DNA from 2 places in the Rhodococcus sp. I2R genome. Region 1 is predicted to be linked to the other one. Evidence: predicted binding sites of a transcription regulator. Region 1 holds the regulator's gene; the other holds the start of a gene.
The links. The regulator LexA, encoded in region 1, represses DNA repair genes until DNA is damaged. The targets are predictions, from matches to a motif close to CGAACANNTGTTCG.
Positions count from the first base shown of each region.

Region 2: the regulator LexA is predicted to act here: its motif matches at 2,915-2,928, upstream of KVY23_RS08145 (SAV_6107 family HEPN domain-containing protein).

Region 1 covers NZ_JAHUTG010000001.1:79,864-85,517, forward strand. Annotated here, with positions in the region: gene hrpA (ATP-dependent RNA helicase HrpA) at 1-706, shown strand, start outside; gene nrdR (transcriptional regulator NrdR) at 814-1,278, opposite strand; gene KVY23_RS00330 (LysM peptidoglycan-binding domain-containing protein) at 1,434-1,913, opposite strand; gene lexA (transcriptional repressor LexA) at 2,142-2,945, shown strand; gene KVY23_RS00340 (acyl-CoA dehydrogenase family protein) at 3,039-4,181, opposite strand; gene KVY23_RS00345 (uracil-xanthine permease family protein) at 4,305-5,567, opposite strand; gene ptsP (phosphoenolpyruvate--protein phosphotransferase) at 5,591-5,654, opposite strand, start outside.
Region 2 covers NZ_JAHUTG010000006.1:166,694-172,347, reverse strand. Annotated here, with positions in the region: gene KVY23_RS08160 (carotenoid biosynthesis protein) at 1-590, opposite strand, end outside; gene KVY23_RS08155 (NAD(P)/FAD-dependent oxidoreductase) at 587-2,200, opposite strand; gene KVY23_RS08150 (N-acetyltransferase) at 2,275-2,868, opposite strand; gene KVY23_RS08145 (SAV_6107 family HEPN domain-containing protein) at 3,058-3,507, shown strand; gene KVY23_RS08140 (DUF3040 domain-containing protein) at 3,761-4,213, shown strand; gene mraZ (division/cell wall cluster transcriptional repressor MraZ) at 4,728-5,159, shown strand; gene rsmH (16S rRNA (cytosine(1402)-N(4))-methyltransferase RsmH) at 5,447-5,654, shown strand, end outside.

The DNA.
Region 1 (5,654 bases):
GCAAGCCATGCGTGATGGGACCCGCGCCTTGCTATTGGAACATGCACCGCGCGGCACCAAGGCCTTGATTGCCGGGATACCAACGCGTGAGCGGCTGGCTCTGGGGCAGAACCCGTACGGGAGCATCGACGCTCTGCTCGAGGATTGCCGTAGAACAGCTGTCGACGAATCGATGGATGCCCACGGTGGTCCGGTTCGGTCCCCCGACGCTTTCGCCGCGCTGTCGAAGGCGGTCAACGTCGATGTGACTGCGCGCACCTCGAGCATCCTTGTACTGGTGCGGCAGATTCTGACCGAATCACTGGCTTTGCGTGCGGTTCTGGAACGGGCGCAGGGTGATGCCGCGGACGACGTTCGCGAGCAACTCGCTTCTCTGGTGTTCGACGGCTTCGTCTTCGAGTTCGGGTCCACACGTCTGGCGGAGATCCCTCGGTACCTCAAGGCTGCGACGGTTCGATTGAATGCGTTGCCCAGCAGCGCCGCCAGAGACGACGCCGGTATGGACGTGCTGGATCGCGTCTACGAATCCTATGACCGACTGGTGAAGTCGCTACCCGAGGCCCGCCGGCAGGGCGCCGCCGTCCAGGATGTGTTCTGGATGATCGAGGAGCTCAGAGTCGGGCTCTTCGCGCAGAGCGTTCGTACGGCGTATCCAGTGTCGGAGAAGCGCGTGCAGAAAGCTATCGACGCAGCTGGGCGCAGCTGAGGCTTGCGGCACCGGTCGATCCGCACACCCCTCAGGCCGCAGTCAGCCGGATTGATATCGGCGAATGTGCGCGTGACTTCGCCGATGACACCTCGCGACTACGCGGGTCATTCGACCGCGGACGACTCGCGGTGCGCGCGTAGGTCCTGGATCTCCTTCTCGAAGTCCTCGGCCGAGCTGAAGGACCGATACACGGAGGCGAACCGCAGGTACGCCACCTCGTCCAGATCACGTAGTGGACCGAGAATGGCCAACCCGACCTCGTGGCTGGGGATTTCGGCCGAACCGGAGGCGCGTACAGCGTCCTCCACCTTCTGCGACAGCAGGTTCAACGCGTCGTTGTCCACGTCTCGCCCCTGGCAGGCGCGTCGAACACCCTTGACGACCTTTTCACGCGAGAAAGGCTCGGTAACCCCGCTGCGCTTGACGACGGCCAGCACGGCGGTCTCGACTGTGGTGAACCGACGACCACATTCCGGGCACGAGCGTCGGCGGCGGATTGCTTGCCCCTCGTCCGCCTCGCGTGAGTCGACCACGCGAGAGTCGGGGTGCCTGCAGAACGGGCAATGCATGAAGGAGCCTCCGTCGTAGCCGATGCACTCCCTGGGATCACTCTCGAGGGGTACGGGCATCGAGGATACTCGGAGCCTCACGTACGCACCTCGATCACCCGAGACGCGGAGCTCTCGGCACACCGGATCTGGGACGCGCACGGTCATGATCGGCGCTACCGGCCGGATGTGGCTGGAATCACCAGTTGCTGGCCCTGGGACACCGACGCGCCGGCGAGGCCGTTCAGTTCGAGCATGCTGTCGACCACATCCTGCACTGGCACTCCCGGTGCGATGCGCTGAGCGACGTCGCTGAGCGTCTCGCCCTGCTGAACGACGGCGACACCTACCTGCGGTGCGGACTCGATCGAGCCTGCGCGCAGATTCGCGACAGCGACGAACGCCAACAGCACCACGGCGGTGGCGAGAACACCGAGGACGGTTGCAGTCCACGACAGCGTCTGCGGGCTCCTGTCCTCCACACACGCCTCGCGGTGCCCGCGCACCACTCCCTGCGGCGCGCTCGTGTGCAGGTAGCGCCGGCGCTGCGGGGTGGGACGCCGACGAACAGCACTCCCCCTATGTGTACTGCCACGGTGCGCACTGACACGCCGCTCGGTCGTGATGCTCATGAGAACCTCCACTGGAGTGGACATGATCGAAGGGTGTATTCGATCAGGCGTTCGATGAACGCTTGTTCGAAGTTCTATCACGCAGCTCCGACAAAGTCAGTAGAAAACGCGACACGGATCGAACAGATGTTTGATCGAACAGCGTCGACGGGCTAAGTTCGTGTCAGAAGCCACACGCCACATCCACACCACCCGGCCAGCTCAGGTCGCACTCGAGCTTCAGCTACAGCCACGACGCAGGAGGACGCAGGAATGAAAGACGAGACCTCGTCAGGGTCACCGAAATCGACCGTCTCACCGAAGTCGACACCGAAATCGACCAAGTCGGCAGGCAAGCCCGCGGGAAAGCCTGCTGCCGTCCCCACTGCGAAAGCGTTCGAGGGTGAAGGCACCGATGTCAGCGCCGGACTGACGGAGCGTCAGCGCAAGGTACTCGAGGTCATCAGGGCGTCGGTCACCGAACGCGGATACCCGCCGAGCATTCGTGAGATCGGTGACGCCGTGGGTCTGACGTCCACGTCCTCGGTGGCTCATCAGTTGCGCACTCTCGAGCGCAAGGGATTCCTGCGGCGCGATCCCAATCGCCCACGCGCAGTGGATGTGCGCGGACTCGACGAGGTCCAGGCAGACCACGCCGCGGCGGTTGCCGACGGTTCGGCGCCCGCCGAGGAACAGCTCCCCACACCCACGTTCGTTCCGGTTCTGGGGCGTATCGCCGCGGGCGGGCCGATTCTGGCCGAGCAAGCTGTGGAGGATGTGTTCCCGTTGCCGCGCGAACTCGTGGGCCAGGGCTCACTGTTCCTGCTCAAGGTCGTCGGTGAGTCGATGATCGACGCCGCGATCTGCGACGGTGACTGGGTGGTGGTTCGTCAGCAGAGCGTGGCCGACAACGGTGACATCGTGGCGGCGATGATCGAGGGTGAGGCGACGGTAAAGACGTTCAAGCGCAGCAAAGGCGAAGTGTGGCTGATGCCGCACAACCCGTTGTTCGATCCCATACCGGGCAACGATGCGGCGATCCTCGGCAAGGTCGTCACCGTCATGCGCAAACTCTGACCAAACACAGGTCGGCCTGAAACGAGCAGGGGCTCGGCAGCAATGTGGTTGCCGAGCCCCTGCTCGTCGTTCAGGTTTGCGTCTTTCGAAAACTCAGAGATCGAGTCCTCGGCCGATGATTTCCTTCATGATTTCCGTGGTGCCGCCGTAGATGGTCTGCACACGCGAATCCATGTAGGCCTTGGCTATGGGGTATTCCTTCATGTAGCCGTAGCCGCCGTGCAACTGCAGGCATCGATCGATGAGCCGGACCTGATTCTCGGTGGTCCACCACTTCGCCATCGCGGCTTCCTGCACCGTCAGCGTGCCGGCGTTGAGGAGTTCGACGAACTTGTCAACCATGATGCGTGTCGCGGTGGTTTCGGTGGCAAGTTCGGCCAGCACGAAACGTGTGTTCTGGAACTTGCCGATCGACTTGCCGAAGGCCTTGCGGTCGCGGCAGTACTGGATGGTCATCTCCAGCGCGGATTCCATTGCGGCCGCTGCCACCACGGCGATGGACAGACGCTCCTGAGGCAGGTTCTGCATGAGGTAGATGAAGCCCATGCCCTCGTCGCCGAGAAGATTGGCCGCCGGAACACGGACGTCGGTGAAGCTGAGTTCGGCGGTGTCCTGAGCCTTCATACCGATCTTGTCGAGGTTGCGGCCTCGCTCGAAACCGGGCATGTCGCGCTCGACCACGAGCAGGCTGAATCCCTGGGCGCCCTTGTCCGGATCGGTGCACGCAACGACGATCACCAGGTCGGCGTTGATTCCGTTGGTGATGAAGGTCTTCGAGCCGTTGAGGACCCATTCGTCGCCATCGCGGACTGCGCGGGTCTTGATGCCTTGCAGGTCGCTACCGGTTCCCGGCTCGGTCATCGCAATTGCGGTGATCAGCTCGCCCGAGCAGAATCCGGGCAGCCACCGCTGCTTCTGTTCCTCATTGCACAGGTCGATGAGGTACGGCGCAACGACGTCATTGTGCAGCGTGAAGCCGATGCCGCTGTACCCACCACGTGTGGTTTCCTCGGTGAGGATGGTGTTGTAGCGGAAGTCCTTGACTCCCCCGCCACCGAATTCCTCGGGAACAGCGGTGCCCAGGAACCCTTGCTTGCCGGCTTCGACCCAGACGCCGCGGTCGACGATGTTCTGCTCTTCCCACTTCGCGTGGTTGGGCGCTACGTGCTGGGCCAGAAATTTGCGGTACGACTCACGAAAGAGGTCGTGCTCGGGCTCGAACAGTGTGCGGTCCACTACATCTCTCCTTCGAGGGGCTTTCCCGGTCGGCAACAACACCGCCGCCGGTGATATACCTCGACACTACGACTGTGAGCACGGCTCGGTCGATGACCGAGCCGTGCGTGATCGGTGACCCGTTTAGCGAGTCACACCTCTGCTGAGCGCCCGCATCACCGGATACCCGACGAGTATTCCGACCGATCCCCAGGCGATCCCGCCTAGTTCGATCGAACCTATCGTCAGTGTCAGATCGCCGATTCCGGCGACGAGCGCAGCGGCGACGACCGTGAGGTTGACGGGATCGGTGAAATCGACCTCACTGTCGGTCCAGATCCGTACCCCGAGGAGACCGATCAGACCGTAGAGCACGAGGGTGGCTCCGCCGATGACTCCGTCCGGAACGGTGAAGACGAGAGCACCGAATTTCGGGGAAAATGCCAGCACGACGGCAGTCGCGGCGGCCACCCAGTAGGCGGCGGTGGAGCAGACGCGAGTGGCTGCCATGACGCCGATGTTCTCGGCGTACGTCGTAGTACCCGAGCCTCCGCCAGCGCCCGCGAGGGTGGTGGCGAGACCGTCGGCGATGAGGGCGTCACCGGCCACATCGTCGAGTGACTTGCCGGTCATCGCGGCCACTGCCTTGACGTGACCCACGTTCTCCGCGACGAGCACGATCACCACCGGTAGAGCGATGAGCACGACGGACAGCTCGAACGTCGGCCCGCGGAACTCGGGAATACCGATCCAGGCCGCGTCGCGCATGGCACCGAGTCTGGTGTCGTCGATCTGCCCGGTGATGGCGGCGAAGACCCAACCGAGCACGACCCCGACCAAGATCCCCAGCCGTCCGAGCATCCCTGGCCCGGCGACGGTCACGAGAAGAATGGCGAACAATGTCACCGCAGCGACCAGCGGCTGCGCCTCGAACGACGACGTGGCCGCCGGCGCGAGGTTCAGTCCGATGAGCACGACTACTGCACCGGTCACCACCGGTGGCATGACCGCCTCGATGACCCGGCTGCCCGCGAATCGGACCACGAATCCGACACCGGCCAGCACTATTCCGACCGACATGACAGCGCCGAGTTGCGCTGCCGCCCCGGATGCCTGAGTGGCGGTCAGGGGCGCGATGAACGCGAACGACGATCCGAGATAGCTGGGAACCCGCCCGCGGGTGATGATCAGGAAGAGCGCGGTTCCGATGCCGGAGAAGAGCAGCGTGGTGGTGACCGGAAATCCCGTCACTGTGGGGACCAGGAGGGTGGCACCGAACATGGCAATGACGTGCTGCATACCGATTCCGATGGTGCGCGGCCACGTCAAGCGCTGATCCGGTTCCACCACTGCCCCTGCTGCGACGCTCTTTCCGTTGCCGTGCAGGGTCCACCCGAAGTTGCTCACGGAACCGAATACTAGAGCCGATGTCAGTCGAGGACGGCACCGGCCGCAGCTCGCGCTGCCGCAGCGCTGTCGGTGGAGAGCGCTGCG
Region 2 (5,654 bases), on a different contig from region 1:
GTGGCTGCCTCGATGATCGACGCCATGAGGAGCGAAACCAGAAACCAGCCGAGGTAGTTGCTCATCGGTATCGACGGGATGCCGGGCAAACCGGGGATGGGTGTCGTCCATGTCCAGTGGCCGTCGGTGACCATCTGCGTGTCGAGATACAGGTCCCAGCCCACCATCGACACCGCGGTGAGGGCAATGCGCCGCACGGACATGTTCATCGGCGACCTCTGTCTGCGTTGCAGAAGGAAAGTCACCGTGCACCAGATCGGATAGAAGCCCGCGGTCCAGGCAAACGGAATGACGGCGGGAATGCCGAAGACCTCGGGTCCGAGGCGTCCGGTGGAATAAAAGTAGCTGCCGAACGGGAAGCCGGTCGCTGTACCGATTATCTCGGAGGCGAGGCCGAGGCCGGCAGTGCCGCAGGCCATCACCGCAGCCCACCAAGGTCCCCGGGTCAGCACGGCGTGGGTGACGGCAGTTGCCGCCAAGAATCCGACGACGGCCACGGTGACCATATCTCGGGTACTTCCGCTCACGAGCGGATACACGATCTGTGCTCCGATCGCCCCCGCAGCGAGTGCTATCACTAGTTTGTTCATCGGCGTCGGGCACCGATCCATCGACGGAATCGCCCTGCGCCGGCGTCGGCGAGAGCCAACCTCGCGGCGTTGCGGCCACTCGCGGCCATCACGCCACCGCCGGGATGTGTCGAAGCGCCGGTGAGATACAAGCCGGGCGCGCCGGGAACGCGGTGCTGCGACAACTGCGGGATGGGGCGCCACATCATCATCTGGTCCAAGGACATCTCCACGTGCATGATGTTGCCTCCGACCATTCCCAGTTCCCGTTCGATATCGGCCGGTGACTGTACGTGGCGGTGCAGAATCGAACGTTGGAAACCCGGGGCAGCGGCTTCCACCTGGTCGACGATGCGGTCGGCCTCGATTTCGGCCAGATCGGTCGGGTCCACCCTGTCGGAGCTGTTTCGCCATTGCCGGCCGCCGGTCAGAGTGTGTGGCTGCCACTGCGACCACAGTGAGATCTGATGCTCACCCTCCGGGGCCACGCTGGGATCGATCGAAGTGAAGGACATGGCTAGGACAGCCGGCGTGGTGGGTAGCTCGCCGGTGAGCGCACACGCATGCGCCATCCGCAGGTGGGCTCGATCTCGGACAAGCAGTTGCAGCCCGGCCGTCGCGGACAGCGTCGACGGTGCATTCGGGTACTGGGGGAGGGCATCGGTGGCGAGGCGGACAGCCATTCCGATGCCGGGCCCGACCCGAATGCCGCGCCGCCATGTGTCGATCTGGCGTGGGTTGTGCCCACCTGCCTCCAGAAGTTTCAGTGTGGTCAGGATGTGGCAGCCAGCGACGACCATCCTGCTGCGCACGGTTCGACCGGATGCGGTACGTGTCGTCCACGCCTGTTCCGATGGGGTCAGCGCTTCGACCGCGTCGCCCGCGGTGACGCGTCCACCGCGGGATCGAAGTCTGGAGGCGAGAGCATCGGTCAGCACGCCGCTGCCACCGATGGCCCGCCCCGGCGGCAGCGTATGCATGAGAGCGGCGAATCCGACCATCGGTGCGGTCCCTGGTTCGGACATCGGGGGACCGGACTGCGCCCCGAACCATGCCAGAGCAGCCTTCAGGCGCTCGGAGGAGAACGTCTCGTCCAGCAGTGCATCACCGCTGGTGATGAATTCTCGCGACAGTGCGCTACCACCGCTCGGGGCATCCAATCCCCAGAACGACCGGAGCAGATTGGGGCCGGTGGGCGCCCCGGAGAAGGCCCGCATTGTTCGGACGCTTCTCGGTCCCCACTTGTCGACGAATTTTCGGTACGCGCGTGCGTCCTGCGACCCGCACGCCTGCGCTATGGACGAGCACGTCGCGTCCAGATCGCGTCGAAACACCAGCGGCGGTTCGTCGGTTCCCGGCGTACCCGGTGCGAACGCCCACGGATCGCACTCGACGTAGCGCAATCCGTGTTCGGCCAGTTCCAATTCCTCGATCACTCCGGTGTGCCGGATCATGATGTGGGCCGAAGAACCTCGATCCACCTGGTGACCCGGAAAGCGTTCGATCGAGGACACCCCGCCGCCGATGATCGTGTCCCTTTCCAGTACTTCCACCGATAACCCTGCGTCAGCGAGATAGCAGGCCGAGGTAAGGGCGTTGTGGCCAGATCCCACAACTACGGCGTCGATCACCACTCCAGGCTATAGGTCTTCCGCGACCGGTCGGTTGTGGTGTTGGAAGGGCGCCGGAGTTGGAACGGCAGGCGCTATTCGAACGGCAGGACGCGGCCGAGCACTGCGAAGGGGCGACGGTCACCGGCGAACGTGAAGTCGCGGAGGACATCCTCGAAACCGAGCCGACGGTAGAGTCGCCAAGCTCGGTTGTCCTCACCGGCGACCTCGGGAGTGGACAGCAGCACGTTTTTTTCCGTGCGTCCGGCCAGCAGTCGGCGCGTCAGGGCGCTGCCGAGGCCATGCCCCTGAGCGTCCGGTCGGACGTGCAACTCGGTGAGCTCGAAGTAGTCGGACAGAACTGCGTCGATGTACTCGTTGCTCTTTCCCGAACGACGCAGGCCGTCGCGGACCTGCTGATTCCACCATTGGTGGGGCGCTCCACGATATCCGTAGGCGATCGCCACGAGAGGGCTCTCGGGTGTGGGCAGGACTGCGCCGACACCGCGCCAGCCTGGCCGAAGGACGTGCTCGGACCACATCGGCGCGCGGTGGTACTCGGTGCCCTGCGGGTAGCCCATCGCCTCGACGTAGATCGACAGTGCTTCAGGCAGTCTTCGGCGGATTTCCTGGGCTGACAGGTCGACCAGGTGGGGGGTCGGTTCCGCTTCGGTGGCGACTGTTCTCAACCTTTCCTTGACTACTTGTCGGTGGGCGCAGCTATATTGAATATGTCGAACGGATGTTCGATGTCGGCGATCCGGCGAAGTCTCGAGGGAAGCGAGGGTTCGCCGGGTTCCGACCTTAGAGCGTCGTCGAGGGCCGGGCGTGGCGAAAACGCGGTCGACAACGGCGAATCGATCGGGAGGGGTTCGAGTATGGCAACACAAGGTCTCCGCGCCGGAGTTCGTCCGCCGGTGTCGCCGCGCGCCAGGCTGCTTCTCGGTCGAGCGGATGCGTTCTTGTCCGGTTCGATAGGCGCAGCTACGGCATCGGACCAGTTTCTCGACTGCTACACCGCTGCGTTGCGTGGGGCCGCTGCAGTGATCGAGGCCGCGCCGATCTCGACGGCACGGGCGCGTTCTCGGAATGCGTGGGTGTTGTTGACCAAGGCAGCGCCCGAACTGGAAGCGTGGGCGGAGTACTTCTCCGGCTACTCGGCAACACGGGCAGCGGTTCTCGCAGGATTGTCGAGGTCGATCGACCTCGACATGGCTGACGATTTCTATCGCCAGGTGGGGCGGTTCCTGCACGTGGTCGAGGAATATATCGGGGCGGATTCCCGCCTCGACCCTGTCGGCGCCCATCCGCGCTCGATGACCGCGTGAGAGGGCGCATTACACCGAAAACGGAGCGGTAACGTGGTCGAAGCGTCGCCCTCGGGCCGGATCGCGGACCGAATCCGGTGGCGGTCCGGACCTCAGCGCAGGGACTCTTCGAACATTCTCAGGAACACATCGACCGAGTAGGTGGTAAGCGGGCGATTCTGCTCGTATTATCAACGGTAGGTAGCCGCCAAGGTCAGCTTCCCGTCGTTTCGCACCCGAAATGACTTTCAATATCTGTGCAGGGGGAGGTACCGTGCCACTCTCCGAGCACGAGCAGCGCATGCTCGATCAGATCGAGAGCGCTCTCTACGCCGAGGATCCCAAGTTCGCCTCTCACGTGAGAAGCGGCCGTATGCGTACGGCGACGAGCAAGCGGCGCTTTCAAGCGATCGCGCTGTTCGTATTGGGGCTTGTTCTTCTCGTTTCCGGTGTGGCTATTCCATTCCAGCCCGGCGGGTTCCCGGTGATCAGTCTTGTCGGATTCGCGTTCATGTTCGGCGCCGGGGTTCTGTATCTGCTCGGTGGCCCCCGCGGCGGTTCGTCTGCCTCGGAGGAGGACGCGGCGTCGGGCGAAAGCTCGGGCACTGCGGCCGCAGGTCCTGGGAAACGCAGCAGTTCGGGACAAAAGTCGAAGCCGGGCCGCAAGGGCGGCAGTTTCACTTCGCGAATGGAAGATCGGTTCCGGCGGCGGTTCGAACAGGAGTGAACTCGATGAGCGGTGACGGGGTCCGAAGGACTACGGCACCACTCGTCATCACATGAAACGTGCGCTCGTCCCCCAAAGGTCGAGCGTCACTACAAGTTTGATCGTCACTATTCTGATTGTCGAAGCGGCGTCTACCACACGGTAGGCGCCGCTTTTGCATGCGCTGGCCGAATTCCCGCAAGTCACTGATCGGGCTCGTGCCGGCTGAGGTTCCCCACTCTCACCCACTCGATCGGCGGTGGCCACGCCGATCCCCACTTCCCCCCACCGATTTTGCATACCGACTTGCAGCGAGCGGCATCCTGGCTTTTACCTGGGGTTTTGCACCTCGACTGCGGTCCGATGCCCTTCGCTGGTTCGCGGCGGTGCGCATGTCGCAGAATTCTTCCCCACTGTCTTCCACGCGCTCGAGCTGGAGTTTTGTGATGATTGTTCGGAAAGAGTGCGCTGGCGGGATTGTATGTGGGGGAAAGTGGGGTAAAGTGGTGGAAGCGAAGAGAGTGGGAGGTGTCGAGTGTTCCTCGGTACCTACACGCCCAAGCTCGACGACAAAGGCCGGTTGACGCTGCCGGCGAAGTTCCGCGAAGCGCTGGAGGGTGGGTTGATGGTGAGCAAAGGTCAGGACCACAGCCTCGCCATCTACACCCAGGACGCCTTCGCGGAAAAGGTGCGGAAACTGACCGAGGCCTCGCGCTCCAACCCGGTTGCTCGCTCGTACATACGGCAGCTCGGCGCGGGCACCGACGAGCAGAAGCTCGACGGCCAGGGGCGAATCACCCTGAGGGCGGACCACCGCCAGTACGCAAACCTCGAGCGCAACGTCGTGGTGAACGGATCCATCGAGTTCATCGAGGTCTGGAACGAAGAGGCGTGGGCTCGTTACTCGGCCGAGAGTGAGCAGAGTTTCTCGGATGCGTTCGACGAATCGCTGGAAGGCATCGTGTAGCCGCCCGGATCAACAAGCCGAGTGCCGCGAGGCCTCTGCCCGATCAGAACCCTGACGTTCTTCCCCAACGCCAGGTTTCGCAGATCAGGACCCTGACGTTCTTCCCCAACGCCAGGTTTCGCAGATCAGGACCCTGACGTTCTTCCCCAACGCCAGGTTCCTATCGGACAGGGACCTCGCGGCATTCGCCCCCATCATCGATCTATGTGAGCACCGCACGAGGGTGTTCACAAGCAAGACCGGGAGGAAACATTGTGGAAGGCGACACGAACTCGCCCGACCCGGAGATCGCTCCCGAGCTAGTCGGAACGTCGAAGGCGTTCGAACCCGAACATATTCCAGTTCGACTGGGCCGGGCAGATGAGCTTCTCGGACCTGCACTGACTGCAGTTGCGGCGCGAGGTGAGTCGCCGGTCATGATCGACGCGACACTCGGTCTCGGCGGTCATTCGGAGCATTTCCTTCGTACCTATCCGACACTCCAGTTGATCGGAC